DNA from 3 places in the Kitasatospora sp. NPDC036755 genome. Region 2 is predicted to be linked to each of the others. Evidence: riboswitches for the same ligand, from Rfam matches in the RefSeq annotation. Region 2 holds a riboswitch; each other region holds the start of a gene.
The links. A riboswitch is a leader RNA that binds a small molecule or an ion and turns the genes downstream of it on or off. The one in region 2 is predicted to bind S-adenosylmethionine.
Positions count from the first base shown of each region.

Region 1: linked by a shared signal. The riboswitch ahead of AB0E96_RS32005 (IclR family transcriptional regulator) and the one ahead of thrC (threonine synthase) in region 2 are both predicted to bind S-adenosylmethionine.
Region 3: linked by a shared signal. The riboswitch ahead of AB0E96_RS27040 (aminotransferase class V-fold PLP-dependent enzyme) and the one ahead of thrC (threonine synthase) in region 2 are both predicted to bind S-adenosylmethionine.

Region 1 is NZ_JBEZUT010000295.1:388-7,975, reverse strand. It holds gene AB0E96_RS32015 (NADP-dependent oxidoreductase) at 1-188, shown strand, start outside; gene AB0E96_RS32010 (threonine/serine exporter family protein) at 361-1,614, shown strand; gene AB0E96_RS32005 (IclR family transcriptional regulator) at 1,679-2,392, opposite strand; SAM riboswitch class I at 2,592-2,734, opposite strand; gene AB0E96_RS32000 (hypothetical protein) at 2,899-3,330, opposite strand; gene AB0E96_RS31995 (HEAT repeat domain-containing protein) at 3,643-4,314, shown strand; gene AB0E96_RS31990 (MerR family transcriptional regulator) at 4,318-5,343, shown strand; gene AB0E96_RS31985 (MFS transporter) at 5,372-6,589, shown strand; gene AB0E96_RS31980 (hypothetical protein) at 7,099-7,588, opposite strand, start outside.
Region 2 is NZ_JBEZUT010000083.1:18,306-25,893, forward strand. It holds gene AB0E96_RS15260 (extracellular solute-binding protein) at 1-360, shown strand, start outside; gene AB0E96_RS15265 (cupin domain-containing protein) at 423-767, opposite strand; gene AB0E96_RS15270 (DUF3263 domain-containing protein) at 869-1,096, shown strand; gene otsB (trehalose-phosphatase) at 1,171-1,995, shown strand; gene AB0E96_RS15280 (trehalose-6-phosphate synthase) at 1,982-3,448, opposite strand; gene AB0E96_RS15285 (glucosyl-3-phosphoglycerate synthase) at 3,498-4,499, opposite strand; SAM riboswitch class I at 4,647-4,782, shown strand; gene thrC (threonine synthase) at 4,799-6,094, shown strand; gene AB0E96_RS15295 (MoaD/ThiS family protein) at 6,142-6,420, shown strand; gene AB0E96_RS15300 (cold-shock protein) at 6,959-7,162, shown strand; gene groL (chaperonin GroEL) at 7,486-7,588, shown strand, end outside.
Region 3 is NZ_JBEZUT010000209.1:4,045-11,632, reverse strand. It holds gene AB0E96_RS27060 (NYN domain-containing protein) at 1-1,219, opposite strand, end outside; gene AB0E96_RS27055 (hypothetical protein) at 1,487-1,750, opposite strand; gene AB0E96_RS27050 (rhomboid family intramembrane serine protease) at 1,952-2,779, shown strand; gene AB0E96_RS27045 (Lrp/AsnC ligand binding domain-containing protein) at 2,776-3,057, shown strand; gene AB0E96_RS27040 (aminotransferase class V-fold PLP-dependent enzyme) at 3,061-4,428, opposite strand; SAM riboswitch class IV at 4,479-4,597, opposite strand; gene trpD (anthranilate phosphoribosyltransferase) at 4,706-5,782, opposite strand; gene AB0E96_RS27030 (hypothetical protein) at 5,898-6,323, opposite strand; gene AB0E96_RS27025 (heme-copper oxidase subunit III) at 6,720-7,340, shown strand; gene AB0E96_RS27020 (c-type cytochrome) at 7,528-7,588, shown strand, end outside.

The sequences.
Region 1 (7,588 bases), on a different contig from region 2:
TGCGGGCGACGGCCCTGCTGGTCGAGCACGACCGGCAGGGCATGGCGGAGATCGCCGCCCTCGTCGAGTCCGGCCGGCTGCGCGCCCACGTCTCCGCCACCTACCCGCTCGCCGAGGCCGCCCGCGCCCACGCCGAGGGCGAGACGGGCCGCGTCACGGGGAAGCTGGTGCTCACCGTCCGGCCGTGACGGGCCTCGGGCCGCCGGTCACCAGCCCCCCGATGGCCGGCCGGTCCCGGATCCGCGGCGGCGCTCCCGCCCGGAGGCCTGATGCGGGGTGAGGCGGGCGCTCGACCGGTCGGAAAACGACCGGACCGGGTCAGAGTCGGGCCGATTCGGGCAGGGTGGGACGATATCTGCCATGTCTAGCAAGTCTCCATCGGCCCGGGTTCTCGACGCCCCGCCCGAGCCGCTCCACCGCCTACTCCTCGACCTGGGCGAAGCCCTGCTCGGCGGTGGCCTGCCCGTCCATGACGTCGAGGAGGAACTCCGCCGGCTCGGAGGGGCGTTGGGGGCTCCGGAGGTGCGGGTCGCCGCGCTGACCAACGGGCTGTTCGTCTCGCTCCGCGCGGACGGGGCCACCACGTTCCGGCCGGTCGGCGGCGCGCTGCGGTTCGAGCAGACGGCCGACGTCCTCCACCTGGTGCACCGGCTGCGGGCGGGCGAGCTCGACGGGCCCCGGGCGCTCGCCGAACTGGACGGGATCCGGCGGGCACCGGCCCGCTGGCCCGCGTGGGTGGCGGACCTCGGGGCGCTGCCGGTCGGCGTGGGGGTCTGCCTCTTCCTCCAGCCGGCGGCGGCCAACGTCCTGGCGGCCGGGCTCGGCTCGCTGATCGTGGTCGGGCTGACCGTGCTCGCCCGGCGGCTGCCGCACCTGCGGCCGCTGCTGCCCGTCACGGCCGGCTTCCTGGTCGCCCTGCTGGTCCTGGCCCTCGCGCGGGCCTCGCTGCTGGACGGGCCGCTGCGGACGATCGTCGCCACCCTGGCGATCCTGCTGCCGGGCGGACTGCTGGTCACCGGCCTGTCCGAGATCGCCGCGGGCGCGGCCAGCGCGGGCACCGCCCGGCTGGTGTCCGGCGCGGTCCAGCTGGCCCTGTTCCTCGCCGGAGTGGCCGCGGCCGCGACGGCGGTCGGCATGCCGGCCACCGCGCTGGCCAACGTCCAGGTCGCCAAACCCGGCTGGTGGGTGATCGCGCTGGGCCTGGCGATCGCGGTGGCCGGAGTGGTCGTCAACGTCCACACACCGCCCTCGGCCATCCCGTGGATCGTCGCCGTGATCGCGGTCAGCGTCACCGCCCAGGTGGCGGTGGGGTCGGTGCACGGCGCGGCGATAGGCGGCCTGGCGGGGGCGGTCGCCGCCGCGGTCGCGGCCACCCTGGTGCACTGGCTGCCGGGCGGTCCGCTCTGGCAGGTGCTCTACCTCCCGGCGTTCTGGATCGTGGTGCCGGGCTCCTTCGGCCTGCTGAACACCGCACAGATCGAGGTCGGGAACGGGGCGCAGTCGGTCCTGGCCGCCGTGTCGGCGGTCTTCGGGGTGTCGATCGGCACCCTGATCGGCGCCGTGATCAGCCGGATCCCCCACCCCTCCCGCGCCGTGCCGCTGCCCCGGGTCTGAGCCCGGGGCCGCGGCACGACGGTGGCGCCCACCGAACGGCTCCCGGGCGGGCGAGGGCGGCCGGTCAGGGTTGGCGGAGGGCCTCGGTCAGGCGGTGGGCGGCCTCGACGACGGCCTGGGAGAGGGTGGCGCCGGGGTGGCGGGTGAGGCGTTCGATCGGGCCGGAGACCGAGACGGCCGCCACCACCCGGTTGGACTGGCCGCGCACGGGCGCGGAGACGGAGGCCACCCCGAGCTCCCGCTCGCCGACGGACTGGGCCCAGCCGCGCCGCCGTACGCCGCTCAGGGCGGTGGCCGTGAAGCGGGCGCCCTGCAGACCGCGGTGGAGCCGCTCGGGCTCCTCCCAGGCGAGCAGGACCTGGGCGGCGGAGCCGACCTTCATGGGGAGGGTGACGCCCACCGGGACGGTGTCGCGCAGGCCGGAGAGGCGCTCCGCGGAGGCCACGCAGATCCGGACCTCGCCCTGCCGCCGGTAGAGCTGGGCGCTCTCGCCGGTGAGGTCGCGCAGCTGGGTGAGGACCGAGCCGGCCGCGGCCAGCAGCCGGTCCTCTCCGGCGGCCGACGAGAGCTCGCCGAGCCGGGGGCCGAGCATGAACCGGCCCTGCATGTCCCGGCTGACCAGGCGGTGGTGTTCCATCGCGACGGCCAGCCGGTGGGCGGTGGGCCGCGCCATGCCGGTGGCGGCGACGAGGCCGCCCAGGGTGGCGGGGCCTGCCTCCAGGATGCCGAGGATCGAGGTGATCTTGTCGAGCACGCCGACGCCGCTCGTGTTCTCCATGGGTGGGGTACTCCAGTCTCAATGCCCGGGAGCAGCGGGTGGGCGCTGCTCACGGCGGCTCCTGGCGGGGAACCGGGGGTGGTCAGCGAGGACGGGCCGGAGAAGTCGGCCGATTGCCTGCGCCGGGCACGAGACGGGTACGCGAAAGCGCCGGGGCGGGAAGCGCCCGGGCGAAGGACAGCACAGAGAGCACCGTGTCTCCTCATCTTTCCCGCGCCACATTGGCGACAGGCCGGAGTTGGCACTGACCCCGGACGGCACGGCGCGTACTTCGGACGCCGGGTCGAACGGGGAGTTGCCGGGGCTTCGTAGGGCCGGTCCCTCCACCCCTCTGGATGATTCGCCAGGAACGATACAAGACTCCCCGGGCCGCTCGGCAAGCCCCCCCGCCTTCGGCCGTCGCCGCACGGGGTCACCCGGGGTCCCCCGGGGCGGTGCGGGGCCCGCGCCGGCCCCGCTCAGCGGTGGCACCCGGACGGCCGGGCCCCGCCGGTCAGCCGCCCTGATCAGCCCTCCTTCACGACCCTTCCGACGCACAGCGCCCAGATCACCAGGACGTCGATCGCGATCAGGACGACGGCCCACGCCGGGTAGTAGGGCAGCCACAGGAAGTTGGCGATCACTCCCAGCGCGGCGACGACGACACCGACCGCCCGGGCCCACACCGCGCCGCTGAAGACCGCGATGCCCGTCACCACGATGAAGGCCCCGAGGATGACGTGGATCCATCCCCACCCCGCGGTGTCCATCGAGTACACGTAGTTGCGGGTGACGACGACCAGGTCGTCCTTGGCGATGGCGGAGATCCCCTCGGTGATCGCCATCAGACCGCCGGTGATCAGCATGACCCCCGCGAAGATGGTCCATCCGGACGCGTAGGGGTGCCGTTGGGGCTGGCGGATCTGGCTGCTGCCGACTCCGCTGACGCTGCTGGTCATGTCAGTGACTCCTTCGGTGGCGACCGCCTCACGGGCAGCGGGAGGCGGGGGGACGGGCTCGCATGGCGACCGCCTGGGAGGCTCGGCGCACGGAGGGCCCCGGAACGGAAGTCCTACGTTCACGGTAGGTCCGGATGCCCGTCCTGTCGTGGGACGGCGGACCGGCCCCACCCCGGCACGGCGTCCCGCCCCCAACCGCGCCCCCACCGCGCCCCGAGCCCGCCCGAGCCCGCCCGGACCTTCCGGACCGGCCCCGCCGCTTGACCTTGCCACCGTGTCAAGCCCTTCACTGTGGCCCAGGAGGTGGTCCCGATGACCAGGCCGGAAGAGGACACGAACACCCTGCGGGCACTGCGGGGGCTGGCACACGAGGACGCGTCGGTGCGCCTGCGGGCGGCACTCGCCGTCGGCACGCACCCGCACCCGGGGCTCGTCGGCGGACTCGTCGAGCGGTGCGCGGTCGAGCCCGAGTTCCCGGTGCGCGAGATGCTCACCTGGGCGCTCACCCGGCACGACGCCGAGGAGACGCTCCCGCTGCTGCTCGACGAGGTCCGAGCGGAGCGTGCCCAGGCCCGCAGCCAGGCCCTGCACACCCTGTCCAAGATCGGGGACCGGCGGGCCTGGCCCGCGATCACGCCCGCGCTGCTCGCCGACGCCGACGAGGAGGTGGCCCGCAGCGCCTGGCGGGCCGCGGTCGTGCTGGTGCCCGAGGGTGAGGAGCCCGCGTTGGCCGTAGTCTTGGCGGCCCAGCTCGGACGCGGCGGACCCGGGACGCAGCTGAGCCTCAGCCGGGCACTGATCGCGCTCGGGGAGGCGGTGCTGCCCCTGCTGGGCGCCGCGGCGACGGCCCCGGACCCCCGGGTCCGCACCCACGCGCTCGCCACCGAGCGGCTGTGGCGCGACCCGGACGCCGGATTCGAGTCCGCGATCGAGGAGGCGAAGCGTGCGGCGGTCTTCGGCGAGGGCCGCCAGGAGGGACGGTAGGCAGTGCTGATCGGCGACGTCGCGCGGCGGTCCGGGGTCAGTGCCCGCATGCTCAGGCACTACGAGTCGCTCGGACTGGTGCGGCCGACGGGGCGTACCGGCTCCGGCTACCGCCGGTACTCCGACGAGGACATCCGGCGGATCTTCCACATCGAGAGCCTGCGCTCACTGGGCCTGTCGCTGCGCGACGTCGGACGGGCGCTCGACGATCCCGGCTTCGCCCCCGCCGACCTCGTCGACGACCTGATCCAGCGCACCCGCGAACGCATCGCCGCGGAGACCGAGCTGCTCACCCGGCTGCGGCGGATCGACGCCGCGGAGCCGGCCGGCTGGGAGGAGGTCCTCCAGGTCGTCGCGCTGCTCCAGGCCCTGGAGTCCAAGAGCCCGGGGGCGCGGCAGCGCGCCGCCCTGTCCGCGGGCGACGCGGTGCTGTCCGCCGGCGAGGACGTGGCGGTGCCGGTGGAGGCCCTGGTCGAGGCCGTGCTGGGCGAGTCGGACCCGATCGTCGCCGGCGCCCTCCGGTGGGCGCTGGAACGGTCCGGCGGGGACGCGACGGCGCTGCTGGCGGAGGGCCTGCGCTCGCCCGCGGCCGAGGTGCGCGAACGGGCCGTCCGCTCCCTCGCCGAACTGCCGGACGACGCGGCGACCGCCCTGTTGCGGGACGCCCTCGCGCACCCCGACGCCGTGGTCCGCCGGTACGCGGCCCTGGCGCTCGGGGCCCGCGGGGTGGCCGAGGCGGTCCCGACGCTCATCGGCATGATCGTCGAGGCGGTGAACGACGCCGACGCGGCCGACGCCCTCGGCACGCTGGCCCGCGACCCCGCGCTGGCGGACCGGATCGCCACCGGGCTCGTCGACCGCCTCGCCCACGGCGCGGTCGGTCCGGACGCGCGCCGGCGGCTGGCCCAGGCGCTCGCGGACGTCCCCGGCGGCACCACGTCCCGCGCCCTCGAAGCGCTCACCCGGGACGAGGACCGTGCGGTCGCGCTGACCGCGACGTACATTCTCAAGCTGCGCACCCCGCGATAGGCCGCGGGGGGCGGGAACGGGGGTGGGCGTGACACGGGCCGGACGGTTCCGTCGGCAGCGGCGGCTGTTCCTCTCGGTGGCGGTCGACACGTTCGGCTCCGGCGTCTTCCTGCCGCTGTCGCTGCTGTTCTTCGTCACCGTCCGGCACTTCCCGGCCGCCGCCGCGGGAACCGCCGTGACGGCCGGGTCGCTCGCCTCCTTCGCCGTCGTACCGCTGTGCGGACGGCTCGTCCAGGCCCTGGGGCCCAAGTCCTGCCTGCTCGTCAGCAACCTGCTGACCGCGCTCGGGTACGGCCTGTTCTTCGCCGCCGGGAACCTGGCCGCCGTCGCGGGCGCCACCTTCCTCGTGACGGCCGCCGACCGGCTCTACGGGGCCGCCTGGCCCACCCTGGTCGCCCGGTTCGCGAAGCCGGAGGAACTCACCGAGTGGTTCTCCGCCGTCACCGTGCTCAAGACCACCTCGCTGGGGGTCGGCACCCTGGGGGCGACCGCCCTGATGGCGCTCGCCGGCGGCCACGGCCTGCTGCTCGCGCTCGCCCTCAACAGCGCGAGCTCCCTCCTCGCGGCCGCCCTCCTGCTCGGGGTCACCGTGCCGGCCGCGGACCGGCCCGGGCCGCGGGAGAGGAGGTCGGACACCCGGGCGGCGCTCGCCGACCGCCCCTTCCTGTCCCTGGTCGCCTCCCAGACGCTGTTGTCGGCGGCCTGGCTGGTCCCGACCGTCGCCTTCCCGATCTACCTCGTGGAGACCCTCCACCAGCCCGCCTACTGGCCGACCGTCGTGGTCGCCGTCCGCTACGCCACCGCCACCACCCTGCAGATGAGGATCAGCCGCCGGGTGTCCGGCTGGACCCGCTCACGGGTCCTGCGCCTGGCCATCGGCGCGGCAGCCGCCGCCATCGCCCTGACCGCCACGATCTCCACCGCCCCGCACGCCCTCCAGGGCCCGCTCGCCGTCCTCGTGGCGGCCGTCCTCGCCCTCGCCGAGCTCGCCTCCAAACCCACCGCGGCGGCGGCGGCCGTCGCCCTGGCCCCCAAGGGCGACGAGGGCCCGTACATGTCCCTGTTCCAGCTGACCTGGACGGTGTCCTACGCCGTCGGCCCCGCCGTCATCGGCCTCGGCCTGCAGAACCCCCCACTGCTCTGGACGGCCCTCGCCGCCTGCGTCGCGGCCAGCGCCCTCGCCCACCGCCTCCGCACCCCGCTCCGGCCTACCACCCCGCTGCGCGAGGACGTCGAAACCCCCTGACCCGCCCGCCCGTTCAGCCCCGGGCCCGGCAAGCATCGAACCCACCGGCAGCCGGGGCGGCAGCACGAGCCCCCGGCCCCGGCCGCGCGGAGCGCCCAACCCCTCTCGCCCTCAGACCGGTTCGGCCAGGAGCCGACTCCCACGAGCGACGAGCCCACCGACAGGCCGGGGCCGGCAGCCCGCCGCCGCCCCCACCGCTCCGGACGACCCCCACCACCTGCCTCACCGCCGGCACCCGCGTCCACCGCCTCACTTCGCGAGTCCACCGGAGCCCTTGCCCAGAAGGCACGTTCGGCCACGGACCGCCTCCCGGACGAACCCGCCCTTCAACGGGCGACGAGCCCACCGGCAGCCGGGGCGGCGACACGACACCACCGCCCCCGGCCCGCAGTCTCCGCTCACCCGCCCGACCCCATGCGGAACCCGAAGGGCCGTCGCCGCGCAGCCGGTACGAGAGCACGGCAGGCGGAACCACCCGCACACCGCGACCACCGGCGCCCGAACGGCAGTCAGGGCCGGACGGGCGGGTGCTCCGCGAGGCCGTAGGCGCGCAGTTGGTACGGGAGGGTGGCCGGGCGGCGCCACTGGAGGTCGAGGCCGCAGGCGCCGAGGACGGCGCCGAAGGCGTGCCGCATGGCGTCCTGGACGGCGGTGCGGGCCCGGACGGCCCGCTCGTCGTCGGCGGCGGACAGTCGGCGGGAGGGGTTCCACCGGAGGTCGGCGACACCGGTGCTGTCGTCGCCGTCCTCGACGGCCTGGCAGGGTGCGAGGGTGATGCCGGGCGCGTGCTGGTGGTCGGCGACCGGCAGCCCGGCGAGTGCGGCGGTGCGGCGCACCGCGCCGACGACGTCCGCGCGGATGCCCAGGTCCTGCGGGCGGGACCCCACGGGGGCGGAGGCATCCCGTCCGGCGACGGTGATCGGGGCGGGGGCGGGGCCGCCGGTGGGCCGCACCCTGGTCTCCCCGTCGGGCCGGCCGGCCGACACCTCGATGCCGAAG
Region 2 (7,588 bases):
GGGGTCGCGGACTGGATGATGGCGCTCAAGGCGAACGGGCACAAGAACGAGATCAAGAAGTTCCTGTCGTTCGTCTACGACAAGGACAACCAGCTGAAGTTCGACGAGCAGTACAACCTGCTGCCGGTCACCCAGGACGCCTTCGCCCAGATGTCCTCGGACCCGAAGCACGAGGACCTCAAGCAGTTCGCGGTCGGGCTGAGCAACGCGAGCTTCTACCCGTTCGGGGACCCGGCCTGGGGCGAGGTCAGCAACCGGATCAAGGCGGGCATCGGGCAGGCCGTGACGGGGGATCCGAAGCAGGTGCTCGACGGGCTGCAGGACGCGGCGGTGAAGGAAGCGGCGAAGGTCCGCAAGTAGGACCGGGGCGGCCCGGCCGCGACGGCGGCCGGGCCGGGGGCCGGCCCAGCCCCGGCCGGCCCTCAGGGGAGGGTGATGGCGTACGCCTTGCGGAGGGTCTCGTGGACCGTCCAGGTGGTGCGGTCGCCCTCGCGCAGGACCGCGCAGTCGCCGGGGCCGACCTCCAGGGTCGGGCCGCCCTCGACCTCGATGGTGGCCCGGCCGCTGAGCACCACGAACATCTCGTCGGCCTCGACGTCCGTCACCACGCCGGGGGTGATCTGCCAGAGGCCGCGCAGGTGGCGGCCGTCGTCGGACAGCACCCTGCCGGTGACCTCGGGGGTGCCGGAGACGATCTGGGACGGGTCGAGCGGATCGGGTTCGAGCTCGGCGGTGGGGACGTGCAGGGCGAAGCTGGGCGTGGTCATGGGGCGACGGTAACGGGTGGGGCCGGCCGGAGGGGCGAGCAGTGTGTGTCGGGGACGGGCGGGAGAATGACACTCCGTAGTGGTGAGCGGAGGTGTGCGCGGTGGGCGAGCTGAGTGAGCGGGAACGGGCGGTGCTGGCGCTGGAGGGGCGGCAGTGGCGGACGGCCGGGGCGAAGGAACGGGCGGTCCGGGAGGAGCTGGGGATCTCGCCCACGCGGTACTACCAGGTGCTGAACGCCCTGCTGGACCGGGAGGAGGCGCTGGCGCACGCGCCGGTGCTGGTGAACCGGCTGCGGCGGGTCCGGGAGGCGCGGCGGGGGGCGCGTTGACGGTGGCGGCGTCCGTGGGGCGGGGTGCGGAGGCGCGGGGTCCGGGGTAGGGCTTCGGTATGGGTTTCGAAGAGATGTTTGTGCCGGGGACCGGGATCGGGCGGGACGGGGTGCGGGCCATCCTGGCGGCGCCCGGGGACGCCGTGATCGGGTTGGACTTCGACGGGACGTTGGCGCCGATCGTGGCGGATCCGGAGCGGGCGCGGGCGCATCCGGGCGTGGTGGGGGCGCTGCGGCGGCTGGGCCCGGTGGTGGGAGCCGTGGTGGTGGTGACGGGCAGGCCCGCCGGGGTGGCGGCGGAGTACGGGGGGTTCGCGGAGGTTCCGGGCGTGGTGGTGCTGGGGCACTACGGGGCCGAGCGGTGGGAGGACGGGAAGCTGACGGCACCGGAGGTCCATCCGGGGGTGGCCCGGGTGCGGGCGGCGCTGCCGGGGGTGCTGGAGCGGGTGGGGGCGCCCGAGGGGACGTGGGTGGAGGACAAGGGGCGCTCGGTGGCCGTGCACACCCGGCGGACGGCGGTGCCCGAGGAGGCGTTGGAGCTGCTGCGGGCGCCGGTGGGGGAGCTGGCGGCCGAGCACGGGCTGGTGGTGGAGCCCGGGCGGCTGGTGCTGGAGCTGCGGCCGCCGGGGGTGGACAAGGGCGCGGCGCTGACCGGCTTCCTGCGGGAGCGGGGGGCCCGTTCGGTGCTCTACGCGGGGGACGACCTGGGGGACGTGGCGGCCTTCGCCGCGGTGGAGGAGCTCCGCGGCGAGGGCCTGGCCGGGGTGCTGGTGTGCGCCGGCGCGGTGGGGGACGCGCCGGTGCGGGAGCTGGCCGACCGGGCGGACCTGGTCGTGGGCGGGCCGGAGGGCGTGGTGGAGCTGTTGGAGGCCCTGGGGGAGGCGCTCACAGCGCGTTGAGCTGGTCCAGGAACCACTGTTGCGGGGGGAGCGCGGTGGCCGCCGCCGTCAGGCGCTTGGTGCGGTCGGCGCGCTCCTCCGGGCTCATGACGAGGCCGGTGTGGAGGGCCTCGGCCGTGGCGATGACGTCGTACGGGTTGACGGTGAGGGCGTCGTCTCCGAGTTCGGTGTGGGCGCCGGCCTCGCGGGAGAGCACGAGGGCGCAGCCGCGGTCGGAGACCACCGGGACTTCCTTGGCGACCAGGTTCATGCCGTCGCGGATGGGGTTGACCAGGGCGACGTCGGCCAGGCGGTAGGCGGCGAGGGAACGCGGGAAGTCGTCGTCGACGTGGAGGATCAGGGGCTGCCAGGTGGGGGTGGCGAACTCGGCGTTGACGGCCTCGGCGAGCTCCTGGACCCGGGCGGTGTAGGCGCGGTACTCGGCGAGGTCGGTGCGGGAGGGGTAGGCGAAGGCGATGTGCACCACCCGGTCGTGCCACTCGGGGCGGGTGCGGAGCAGGTGCCGGTAGGCCTCGAGGCCGCGGACGATGTTCTTGCTCAGCTCGGTGCGGTCCACCCGGACGATGGTGCGGCGGTCGCCGACGGCCTCGCGCAGGGCCGCGAGGCGCTCGTCGACGTCGGGGCGGTGGGCGCGTTCGCGCAGGAAGTCGGCGTCGGCGCCGAGGGCGTGGACGCCCAGGGCGGTGGTGCGGCGGTCGTGGGTGACGGTGAGCGCGTCGTGGTCGACGTCCGCGCCGAGGAGGTCCTCGCAGCAGGCGGCGAAGGCGCGGGCCCAGCGCTCGGTCAGGAAGCCGGCCCGGTCGGCGCCCAGGATGCCGGTGAGGACGGCCCGGGCGACGTCGTCGGGCAGCAGCCGGTAGTACTCGGGCGGGGCCCAGGGGGTGTGCGAGAAGTGGCCGATCCGCAGGTCGGGGCGGGCCGCGCGGAGCAGGGCCGGGACCAGGGAGAGGTGGTAGTCCTGGACGAGGACCGCGGCGCCCGGGGCCGCTTCGGCGGCGAGGGCTTCGGCGAAGGCCTCGTTGTAGGCCCGGTAGGCGGCCCACTCGGTGCGGAAGCCGGCGTCGAAGGAGGGCGCGGTCGGGGTCGCGTAGAGCAGGTGGTGGACGAACCACAGGGTGGAGTTGGCGACGCCGTTGTAGGCGCGGGCGAAGGTCCGCGGGTCGATGTCCAGCATCCGGACGGCCTGGCCGCCGACCTCGTGGCCGGCCAGGTCGAGGCGGCCGTGCGGCGCCTCGGCGGCGGCTCTGCGGTCGGAGTCGTTGAGGGCCGCGCACACCCAGACGGCGTTCGGGTCCCCGATGGCGGAGAGGCCGGAGACCAGGCCGCCGCCGCCCCGGCGCAGGGTCAGCGTGCCGTCGTCGGCGGTGCCGAAGGACACCGGCCCCCGGTTGGAGGCGACCAGGACGGGGGCGGTGCCGGTCGCGCTCGAACGGTTGGTCGTGAGATCGCCCATGGTTGGGATGTTGCCGGGGGTTCGGGGTGGCAAACCCCGTCGGGGCCCCTCAGTGCCGGGTCGCGTATTCGGGGACGGTGTGCATCGGGGGGCGTTCCAGGGCGATCACCGGGTGGGTGTGGGCGGTGAAGGCGCGCGTCTCCGGGTCGCGGGTGAACTGGGTGAGGTGGGGGTGGACGAGGTCGGCGGAGGCCTTGAGGCGGTGGGTGCGGTCGAGGCGTTCCAGGGCGGTCCGGTAGATGGTGGCGGCCATCCGGCCGAGGGCCTGGCCGTCCTGGTGGCGGTGGTGCCGGACGCCGACGTCCACCTGGGCCAGGGCGTCCAGGCCGGCCAGTTCCAGGGCGTCGACCAGCAGGCCGAGTTCGACGCCGTAGCCGGTGGGGAAGGGCAGCCGTTCGAGCAGTGAGCGGCGGGCCGCGTACTCGCCGCCGAGCGGCTGGACGAAACCGGCGAGTTCCGGCCAGTGGAGGTTGAGCAGGGGGCGGGCGACGAGTTCGGTGACCCGGCCGCCGCCGGCGGGCAGGACGGCGCCCTCCGACTCCAGCGGGCGGTCGTACATGGCCTTGACCAGCTGGATGGACTCGTCGGTGAGCAGCGGGCCGACGATGCCCGAGACGAGGGCCGGGTCGAACTCGCGCAGGTCCGCGTCCACGAAGCAGACGATGTCGCCGTGGGTGACCAGCAGCGACCGCCAGAGCACCTCGCCCTTGCCGGGGACGGCGGGCAGCCGGGGCAGCACGGCGTCGCGGTGCTCGACCCGGGCGCCGGCCTCGGCGGCGACGGCGGCGGTGGCGTCGGTGGAGCCGGAGTCGACGACGACGAGTTCGTCGACGAGCGGGAGCCGCTCCATCAGCTCGCGGCGGATGGTGCGGACGATGTCGCCGACGGTGGCCTCCTCGTCCAGGGCGGGGAGGACGACGCTGACGGTGCGGCCGGTGCGCTCCTTGGCCGCGAGGAGGGTGCGCACCGGCCGGTCGGCCGCGCTCCAGGAGCGGCGGCGGAGCCAGGACGCCGCCTGCGGGAGGAGCTCGGGGGTCGGTTCGGCGGGCACGGAGTTCTCCTCGGCGGGGTCGGTGGGACAGGCCATCTCGCGTGGCGGACGGTCCCGTTCAGGATTGACGCCTTCGGATACAGTCTTCGTACAGCGGTCGGACCTTTGCACGCCGGGGTCTCCGTTGAGCACCACCACAATTTCACAAGCTCATCCAGAGGGACTGAGGGAACGGCCCGTTGACGTCCCGGCAACCTTCTCGCGCGGCCGTCGACGACAGGCCCCGGCGGGACAGGTGCCAATTCCGGCCCGTGTCGCGACCGCGACCCGGGGAAGATGAGGAGAGAGGCCTCGCCATCATGGCTACCACTGGGACGACCCTTTCCGGCACCACACCGGTTTCCGTCGACCTCGGCCCCGCCGCCGCGCTGTCCTGTCGCGAGTGCGGCACCCGCTTCCCGCTCGGCCCCAGCTTCGCCTGCCTGGAGTGCTTCGGCCCGCTGGAGATCGCCTACGAGTTCGGCAGCGAGGGCGCCGAGGAGCTGCGCAAGCGGATCGAGGCCGGTCCGGCGTCCATCTGGCGGTACGCGCCGCTGCTGCCGGTTCCGGCCGACGTCGCGTCGAAGCCCAACCTGAACCCGGGGTGGACCCCGCTGGTGAAGGCGGACAACCTGGGCCGGGAGCTCGGGTTCACCGCCCAGCTGCACATCAAGGACGACTCCGGGAACCCGACCCACTCGTTCAAGGACCGCGTGGTCGCCTGCGCGATCGAGGCGGCCCGGGCGTTCGGGTACACCACGCTGTCCTGCTCCTCCACCGGCAACCTGGCCGGCGCGGTGGGTGCGGCGGCGGCCCGGGCCGGGTTCCGGTCCTGCGTGTTCATCCCGCACGACCTGGAGCAGGGCAAGGTCGTCATGGCCGGGGTGTACGGCGGCGAGCTGGTCGGCATCGAGGGCAACTACGACGACGTGAACCGCTTCTGCTCGGAGCTGATCGGCGACCCGGCCGGCGAGGGCTGGGGCTTCGTCAACGTGAACCTGCGGCCGTACTACGGCGAGGGCTCCAAGACGCTGGCGTACGAGATCTGCGAGCAGCTCGGCTGGCGGCTGCCGGAGCAGATCGTCATCCCGATCGCCTCGGGCTCGCAGCTGACGAAGATCGACAAGGGCCTCCAGGAGCTGATCAAGCTCGGCCTGGTCGAGAACCGGCCGTACCGGATCTTCGGGGCCCAGGCCGAGGGCTGCTCGCCGGTGTCGGCCGCGTTCAAGGCCGGCCGGGACGTGATCAAGCCGGTCAAGCCGAACACCATCGCCAAGTCGCTGGCGATCGGCAACCCGGCCGACGGCCCGTACGTGCTGGACATCGCCCGCCGCACCGGCGGCGCGGTGGAGGACGTCACGGACGCCGAGGTCGTGGCGGCGATCAGGCTGCTGGCGCGGACCGAGGGCGTCTTCGCCGAGACCGCGGGCGGCGTGACCGTCGGCGTGCTGAAGAAGCTGGTCGAGACCGGGCAGCTGGATCCGGCCAAGGAGACCGTCGCGATCAACACCGGCGACGGCCTGAAGACCCTGGACGCCGTCTCCGACGCCGGGATGACCGCCGTCATCCGCCCGACGCTGGACTCGTTCCGCGCCGCCGGCCTCGTGTCCGCCTGAACCACCCCGGAACCACCCCAGCAAGGCCAGCCCCCGCAAGGAGAGTCATGAGCGCCAACGTCCGCATTCCCACCATCCTGCGCACCTACACCGGCGGCGCCGCCGAGGTGACCGCCGAGGGCGCCACCCTGGCCGAGGTCGTCGCCGACCTGGAGAAGAACCACGCGGGCATCTCGGCCCGCATCCTGGACGACACCGGCAAGCTGCGCCGCTTCGTGAACGTCTACGTGAACGACGACGACGTGCGCTTCGCCGAGGGCCTGGCGACCGAGATCGGGGACGGCGCCAGCGTCTCGATCATCCCGGCGGTGGCCGGCGGCTGCTGAGCCGTTCCCGAGTAGCCCGCGGTCGCCCGCGCGTACGGAATTCCGTTCCCCGTATGCGCGGGCGACCGCTCGCATTCCGGCTGGAATATTTCCGGGTCGAGTCGGAGTAGAGTGTGGCTCGGCTGGGAACAGGGTTTCCCTTTCGGCCCCCGCAGTGCTCGGCCCGGGGGCGCCCGGCCGTGGGGCGCGGCCCGGGAAACATGTCAGGCAGATGTCAGAATTCCCGCGATCATTTGGGTAATTCGTCCGCTATGTCCGGCGTGGAATGCCGAGATTATTCCGGTTCGGCCCGGCCTGTCCCTTGACGCCCCGGCGGAATTACCGGTGGCTGACCCTGTTGCAGAGGGCGTCGATCCGGATACATTCAGCGGCGGTCGACGCAATCAGCCGCCCGCCGGAAGCCGCCTGGCGTCCTGCACGGAGGGTTGCGGCGTGCACGGCTGCGCCCAGGGGGGGTTCCCCGGGCCGGCCTTCAACCAACCCGGGCCCGCGACCTGCGGGCGCGTGAAGGGCCAGCACAGCACTAGGGGAGTTCGGAATGGCTCAGGGCACCGTCAAGTGGTTCAACGCGGAGAAGGGCTACGGCTTCATCGCGGTCGACGGTGGTGCGGACGTCTTCGTCCACTACAGCGCGATCCAGATGGACGGCTACCGCACCCTCGAGGAGGGCCAGCGGGTCGAGTTCGAGATCTCTCAGGGACAGAAGGGCCCGCAGGCGGACATGGTCCGCGCCGCGGTCTGACCCCTTCCGGCTCCAGGAGCTCGGCGCGGCCCTACGGCTGGTGACCACTCGCTTCTCGACGGGCCCGTGCGACACGCGTCGTACGGGCCCGTCGGCGTTCCCCCAAAGCCCCTCGCGGCGGCTCGCGGATCGCCGATTGGGCTTGCACTCGACCCAGGGGAGTGCTAATCATTGGCGTTAGCACTCACAGTGTGAGAGTGACAGCGGACCGGGTCGGTGAGGCCCCCGGGAGCGGAGGGGAATGAACCTCCGCACACCAGGGCCGTCCGTCGCGGGCACCCCTTGGTCCGAGCAGTCGACCGTGTCCCGGAGGACCACTTCTGATGGCCAAGATCATCGCCTTTGATGAGGAAGCTCGCCGCGGCCTTGAGCGTGGCATGAACCAGCTCGCCGACGCGGTGAAGGTCACGCTCGGCCCCAAGGGCC
Region 3 (7,588 bases), on a different contig from region 2:
GGTCGGTGGAGACCACGACCACCGGACGGCCCTGCGGCTCGGCCCGCACCAGACGGCGGATCAGCTCGTCGGCCGTCTCGCCGGTCCGGCTGAACCGCACCCGGACCCCACGCGGTGGCGCCATGATCACCGGGACGTCCAGGTCCTGCCCGTCGAAGACGCAGGTGACCTCCGCCTGCGTCCGCTGGGCCAGCATCGCCAGCCCGCCCAGCAGCCGGATCCGCTGCTGCTCCAGCGGCAGCGCCGGATAGCCGGTCTTGGTCACGTTGTAGCCGTCCACCACCAGATGCACCTGGGGGATCGCCAGCAGCTGGTCCAGCAGCGCCGGATCGTCCTCGGCCAGCCCGCGCCGCGCCACGTCGTGCGGCGAGGCCGCCCCCGGCACCACCGCCTCCACCAGGTCCGCCGGGCGGATCTGGGAGACCGGCAGCGCCAGCTCCCGCTGGAGCCCCTGGGCGGACTGCAGCACGGTGTCCAGCAGCAGCCGCAGCCGCATGTCCTCGACGCTGCGCCCCTCCCGGGCCGACCGGCGGCCCTGCTCGACCGCGTTCTCCAGCTCCGAGACCCGGTGCCTGAGCCTGCGCGCCTCGGTCTCGGCCGCGCCGCGCTCGGCCGCCGTCTGCGCCTTCACGGCCTCCAGCTCGCCGGCCACCCGCCGGGTCTCGGCCTGCGCCCGGCGGGTGTCGCTCTCCAGCGACCGCACCTTCTTGCGCAGCGACTCGGCCTCCTTGCGGATGCCGTCGGACTCCGCCCGCTGCCGGTCCAGGTCCGCCCGCGCGGAGGCCCGCACCTCGGCCAGCTCGGCCTGCAGCTTCTCCACCAGCCGGGCCGCCTCCGCGGCCGCGTCCTCGGCGCCGGCCCGCTCGGCCTCCTCGCCGGCCTCGGCCACCAACCGGCTCCAGCCCGCCGAACGCACCAGGTAGGCGGCGGCCGCGACGTCCATCGGATCGGCGGCGCTCGGCACGGTGCCCGACTCCAGCGCCTTCACCAGGTCCGGCTGCCCGAGCCGCAGCCGCTCCGCTATCCGCACCCGGAAGGCCGGCTCCGCCTCCAGTGCCGCCGCCAGCGCGGTGGCCGCGTACTTGGCCCGCCGCGCCGGGGTGAACTTGACGTACTGCCGCAGGCTCTGCGGGAGCTCGGCCGCCGGCAGCCCGCCGAGCGCGTCCGAGGCCAGCCCGACCACACGCCGGCGCACGCCCTCGGGCAGCGGCCGGTCCAGCTTCTCGGCGGCACGCTCCGCCGCGGACTCGGAGGATCCGTCCGCCGTCCCGGCGGCCTCGGCCGGGGCCTCGGCAGCAGCGGGCCGAAGCCCCTGGGCTTCGCCGGGCTCCTTCGCTGCGTCCACCACGTCCTCGGCTCCGATCCTGGTCCAGCGGGGCACGGCCGCGACCTCCCCCTGTCGTCACGCTCCGTGCGTCTTGTCTGTATTGTCCCGTGCCGCGCGGGCGGGTGCGCCGTGCACCCGCCCGCGCCGCAGCGGTGCGGGTCAGCCCTGCTCGGCGGGGGCCTGCGCCCCTTCGGAGCCCGGACGGGCCACCAGTTCGACCTGGTCCACCGCGTTGCACCAGCGGCAGCGGACCGACTCGACCGTCTCGCTCAGCACCTCGGTCTCCTCGACCTTGGACTCGCCGGCCAGGTCGAAGTGCAGGAACTCGGTCACCCGCGCGGTGCGGGTCACGTCGAAGCGGGTGAGGTTGCCGCACAGGGTGCAGCGCCAGCGCGTCTCGGCGGTCAGGGCGGGGACGGTCATCGGGGGTCCTCTCGGGTGGTCCCTGCGTGGGCCAGGCGCTCCCCCCGGAGCCCCGGCGTCGGCGGCGGGAGGCGGGAATGCCCGCCCCAAGCCTATTGCCTGGGGCAACCGCCGCGACCACCGGTCGCCTGAAGACCCGCACTGGTCCACCTGCCGTAAACCGCGGTGTCACCTGCGGCGCCCGGAGGGATGCTTGGCCGCATGGCGCTCGCGGTCCCCGACCACACCGCCGCCCGGAGCGGCCGCCCGGCGGCGGCCGCCCCCGCGGTCACGTACGGCCTGATCGCGCTCAACACCCTGGTCTTCCTGCTCGGCCCGGCCGCGGGGCTCAACCCGCTGTACGGCAGCGGCCCGGCGCGGGTCTGCGCGGAGCAGCGGTACGAGCAGCGCTGGGGCGCCGTCCCGGCCGAGGTGCTGGCCGGACGGCCGCTGACCGCCGAACAGCTCGCCGAGGCCCCCGACCCGGCCCCCGGCTGCCCGGCCGCCCCGACCCCGGGCAAGCACCCGGCCCTGTCCGTGCTCACCGGCCTCTTCCTGCACGCCGGCTGGCTGCACCTGCTGGGGAACCTGCTCTTCCTCCAGGTCTTCGGCCCCACCGTGGAACGGCGGCTGGGCCGGGCCCGGTACGCCGTCTTCTACCTGGCCGCCGGCGGTGTGAGCACGTACGGCTTCGCCCTCGCCGAGGCGCACTCGCCGAACTCCACCCGGGTGCTGATCGGGGCCTCCGGCGCGATCGCCGCCGTCCTCGGCGCCTATCTGCGCCTCCACCCCCGGGCGCGGGTGACCACCCTCGTCCCGCTGCTGCTCTTCCTGCCGCTGCGCTTCCCCGCCTGGCTGGTGCTCGGCCTCTGGTTCGCCCTGCAGTGGTGGTCGGTGCACTCGGCGGGGCCCGGGGTGGCCTACCTGGTCCATGTGATCGGCTTCTGCGCCGGGTTCCTGTACGCCTGTACCGTGGTCCGCCACCCCCCGCGACGACCGGGCCGACGCCCGATACGCTGGCGGCACCCCACAAAGGAGCCCGAACTGTGATCACCGCCATCGTCCTGATCAAGACCAGTGTCGACCGCATCCCGGAGATCGCCGAATCCATCGCCGCCATCGACGGCGTCAGCGAGGTCTACTCGGTGACCGGGGGCTACAACCTGGTGGCGATGGTGCGGGTGCGCCGGCACGACGACCTGGCCGAGGTCATCCCCGGCCGGCTCAACAAGGTCCCGGGTGTGGCGCACACCGAGACCCAGATCGCCTTCCGCACCTACTCCCAGCACGACCTGGAGGCCGCCTTCGCGCTCGGCCTGGACGAGTAGGCGTCAGCCCGCGCGCCGAGCGTCCGCGACGCAGCGCCCGCCCTCGTTGCGGTAGCTCCAGGCCGCGCCGTCCGTGACCAGCTCCCGGACGGCGGTCAGGAAGCGGTCGACGTGCTCGTCCGGCGTCCCGGCGCCGAAGCTCACCCGGATCGCGTTCAGGCTGCGCTCGCCCGGCAGCGAGGGCTCCGGCGCCCCGCACTCGGACGGCGCCACCTCCTCGTCCCCGAGCAGCGTGCGCACCAGCGGGTGGGCGCAGAACAGCCCGTCGCGCACCCCGATCCCGTACTCGGCGGAGAGCGCGGCCGAGAAGTGCGAGCTGTTCCAGCCCCGGACGACGAAGGACAGCACGCCCACCCGGGCGGAGTCCGCGCCGAACAGGTTCAGCACCTTGACCTGCGGGATCTCGGCCAGCCCGGCCGTCAGCCGGGCGATCAGCTGCTGCTCGCGGGCCTCCAGCGCGTCGAAACCGGCCTCGGTCAGCGCCCGGCAGGCCGAGGCGATCGCGTAGGCGCCGATGACGTTCGGCGAACCGGCCTCGTGCCGGGCCGGGCCGGTGTGCCACTGCACGGCCACCGAGCCGTCCGTCTCCCGGGCCACCGTCCGGGTCGCCCCGCCGCCCGCCAGGTACGGCTCGGCCGCGTCCAGCCAGTCCGCCCGGCCGGCCAGCACCCCGGCGCCGAACGGCGCGTAGATCTTGTGCCCGGAGAAGGCGATCCAGTCGACGCCCAGCTCGCGCACCGAGACCCGGTGGTGCGGCGCCAGCTGGGCGGCGTCCAGCACCACCCGGGCGCCGTGCCGGTGCGCGGTCTCGGTCAGCGCGGCGACCGGCCACAGCTCGCCGGTCACGTTGGAGGCGCCGGTGACGCACAGCAGCTTGGGGCCCTCGGGCGCCTCGGCGAGCGCGGTGTCCAGCGCCTCCACCGCCTCGGCCCGCGAGCGCGGCGCCCGCAGGTAGGTGACGTCCAGTCCGGCGTGGGCCCAGGGCAGCAGCGAGGCGTGGTGCTCGGTCTCGAAGGCGAACACCCGGGTGCCGGCCGGAAGGGCGGCGGCCAGCAGGTTGAGCGAGTCGGTGGTGGCCCGGGTGAAGACCACCTGGTCGCCCTCGCGCAGGTCGAGGAACTCGCCGACGGTGCGGCGGCTCTGCTCGAACAGGTCGGTGGACAGCTGGGAGAGGTACCCGGCCCCGCGGTGGACGCTGCCGTAGTACGGCGCGTAGGCGGCGACGTCGTCCCACACCCGCTGGAGCGCCGGCGAACTGGCCGCGTAGTCGAGCGCCGCGTAGCCGACCTTCTCACCGCTGGCGAGCGGGACCTGGACGTCGGCGCCGAGGACGGCGAGCGGGGCGGCGCAGGTTTCGGTGGCGAGGGACATGAGAATGCACTCCTTCTGGGTGAGGGACCCCGGGAGTGCAAGTCGTCGGGTGTCCGCGCTTGTCGCACGGACGGTTTGCCGTGACGACCCGGTCCTCACCCAGGGCACCCCGCCACGGACGGAGGGTTGCCGGACAGCAAGCTGGGGCTTGGCGCTGTCACTCATGACCTGGCCAAGACTCTAGGCCGCGTCCATCGGGCGGTCAAACGGGCATCCAGCATCCGGACAGCGCGAGGGGCCCGCGGGAGGATTTCCCACGGGCCCCTCAACTCACGCCTCAGGAGCGGCTGGTGGCCTCCGACCAGCGCCGCAGCAGGTCCTGTGCGGCACCGGAGTCGATCGCCTTGGCGGCCCGCTCCATGCCGACCGCCAGCTGCTCGGCGAGCGGCGCGTCGGTCAGGTCCAGCGCGACCAGCGCCGCCGCCGTGTTCAGCAGGACGGCGTCCCGCACCGGCCCGTGCTCGCCCGCCAGCAGCCGCCGCGCGACCTCGGCGTTGTACGAGGCGTCCGCCCCGCGCAGCGCCTCGATGCCGACCAGCTCGATGCCGACGTCCCGCGGGTCGAAGGTGGTCTCGGTGACCACCCCGTCGCGCACCATCCAGACCTGGGAGGTAGTGGTGATGGTCAGCTCGTCCAGCCCGTCGTCGCCGCGGAAGACCAGCGCCGTCGCCCCGCGCTCCGCCAGCACGCCGGCGATCAGCCCGGACAGCCGGGTGTCGAAGCAGCCGATGGCGTGCGCGGTGACCTTCGCCGGATTGGTCAGCGGGCCGAGGATGTTGAAGGACGTCGGCACCCCCAGGTCGCGCCGCGCGGTGGCGGCGTGCCGCATCGAGGGGTGGAACTTGGCCGCGAAGCAGAAGGTGAGCCCGACCTCCTCGGCCACCTCGGCGACCCTCCGGGAGGAGATGTCCAGCGCCACCCCGAGCTTCTCCAGCACGTCGGAGGAGCCGCTGGTGGAGGAGGCCGAGCGGTTGCCGTGCTTGACCACCTTGGCACCGGCGGCCGCCGCGACGATCGCCGACATGGTGGAGATGTTGACGGTCTTCGCGCGGTCCCCGCCGGTGCCGACGATGTCCACCGCCGGGCCGGGGATCTCCAGCGGCTCGGCGTGCGCGTACATCGCGTCGACCAGGCCGGAGATCTCCTCGACCGACTCGCCCTTGGCCCGCAGCGCGATCATGAAGCCGGCCACCTGTACGGGGGACGCCTCACCGCTCATGATCCGGTCCATCGCCCACGCGGTGGACGAACGGTCGAGGTCCTCCCCCTGCAACAGCGCCGCCAGGAGGTCCGGCCAGGTGCGGACCACCTGCGCGGGGTCGCTACCGCCGTTCGCAGGGTTCACGTTCACCATCGCTGACTCCAGCTGTTGTCGGTTCCCCATCGCGGGGGACGTCCGTACGGATGGAGCCAGCCTATCGAGCGAAGCGCTCGCTTCTACCCTCTCTTTCCTACTCCTGCCACGGATTTCAGCGGACGGCGGGAGTCCGCTTCGCCAGCCTGGCCCGCAGCAGGGTGGCCACCGCCCCGGCGAGCGCCACCGGCTCCACCGGGTGGGAGATGGCGGCGTCCGCCCGGCTCCAGGCGGCCAGCCAGGAGTCCTGCGGCCGGCCGATCAGCACCAGCACCGGCGGGCAGCCGTAGATCTCGTCCTTGAGCTGCCGCCCGAGGCCCAGCCCGCCGGCCGGAACGGCCTCGCCGTCCAGCACGCAGAGGTCCACCCCTCCCTTCTCCAGCGCCTTGAGCACCGCGGGGGTGGTCGCGCACTCCAGGTAGGACAGTTCCGGAAGATCCTCGGCGGGCCGGCGGCCGAGCGCCGTCAGCACCTGCTCGCGGGTGTTGCGGTCGTCGCTGTAGACGAGGACGGTGAGCGTCTCATCGGTCGTGTACGCCATGGACCCTGCTCCCTCAAGTGTGATCCGGACCACGTTCGCCTGATCCGGATGCTACTCCCGATCACCGTCCGCCGAGTCCCCCTCGCGCACGTTCCTCCTCAAGCCGCCGCGCCCCGGGCTCACCCGCCCGGAGGACGGCCCGTCACCCGACCCGGCCCAGTCCACCCGTACGGCCGACCCGGCCCCCTCCCCCGTACCCCTCCCGGCTACTCCGACCGTGCAACGACGCGCCGGGCAACGGGGTCACAGGCCCCTCCGAGGAACCATCAGAAAAGGGACGCGCCGCTGCTCAGCCCCCGTCCGGCCCCCCTGCCGCCCGCCAAGCGGGCATACCGCACGCACCGGACACTCCGAGGGACACCCCCCGACGTGAAGACGGAATAAGGGACCGACATAATGTCCGTCGTGGCGACAGCAACAGCAGTAGAAACCGGGCACGCGCACGGATCGGTCAACCGGCCGAACATGGTCAGCGTCGGAACGATCGTCTGGCTCAGTTCCGAGTTGATGTTCTTCGCGGCCCTCTTCGCGATGTACTTCACGCTCCGCTCCGTCAAGGGGCCGGAGTTCTGGACCGAGAAGGCCCACGCCCTCAACGTGCCCTTCTCCTCGGTCAACACCACGATCCTGGTGCTCTCCTCGCTCACCTGCCAGCTCGGCGTGTTCGCTGCCGAGCGCGGTGACGTGAAGAAGCTCCGGGCGTGGTTCATCCTCACGTTCGCCATGGGCGCGGTCTTCATCGGCGGCCAGGTCTTCGAGTACACCGAGCTGGTCAAGAAGGACGGCCTCTCGCTGTCCTCCGACCCGTACGGCACGGTGTTCTACCTGACCACCGGCTTCCACGGGCTGCACGTGACGGGTGGTCTGATCGCCTTCCTGCTGGTCCTGGGACGGACGTACGCAGCCAAGCGCTTCACGCACGAGCAGGCCACCGCCGCGATCGTCGTGTCGTACTACTGGCACTTCGTCGACGTCGTGTGGATCGGCCTGTTCGCGACCATCTACCTGATCAAGTAACCAGCTGATCAGGTCGCTGGCCACCGGCTGCGGCCCCCGCCCTCACCGGCGACGGGCCGCTTCTGCCGGTGCCGACGCTCCCACCGACCGACCGCGCGCGCAGCCCTAGACAGGCAGCCTCGTGCCGGCCAGACCGGCCGCCGGGTGCACCCACCAGTCGACCAGATCCTGACACCGGGGTTATTCCGTGAAAAAGCTCTCCGCACGACGGCGCCACCCATTGGCGGCGCTGGTCGTCCTACTTCTCG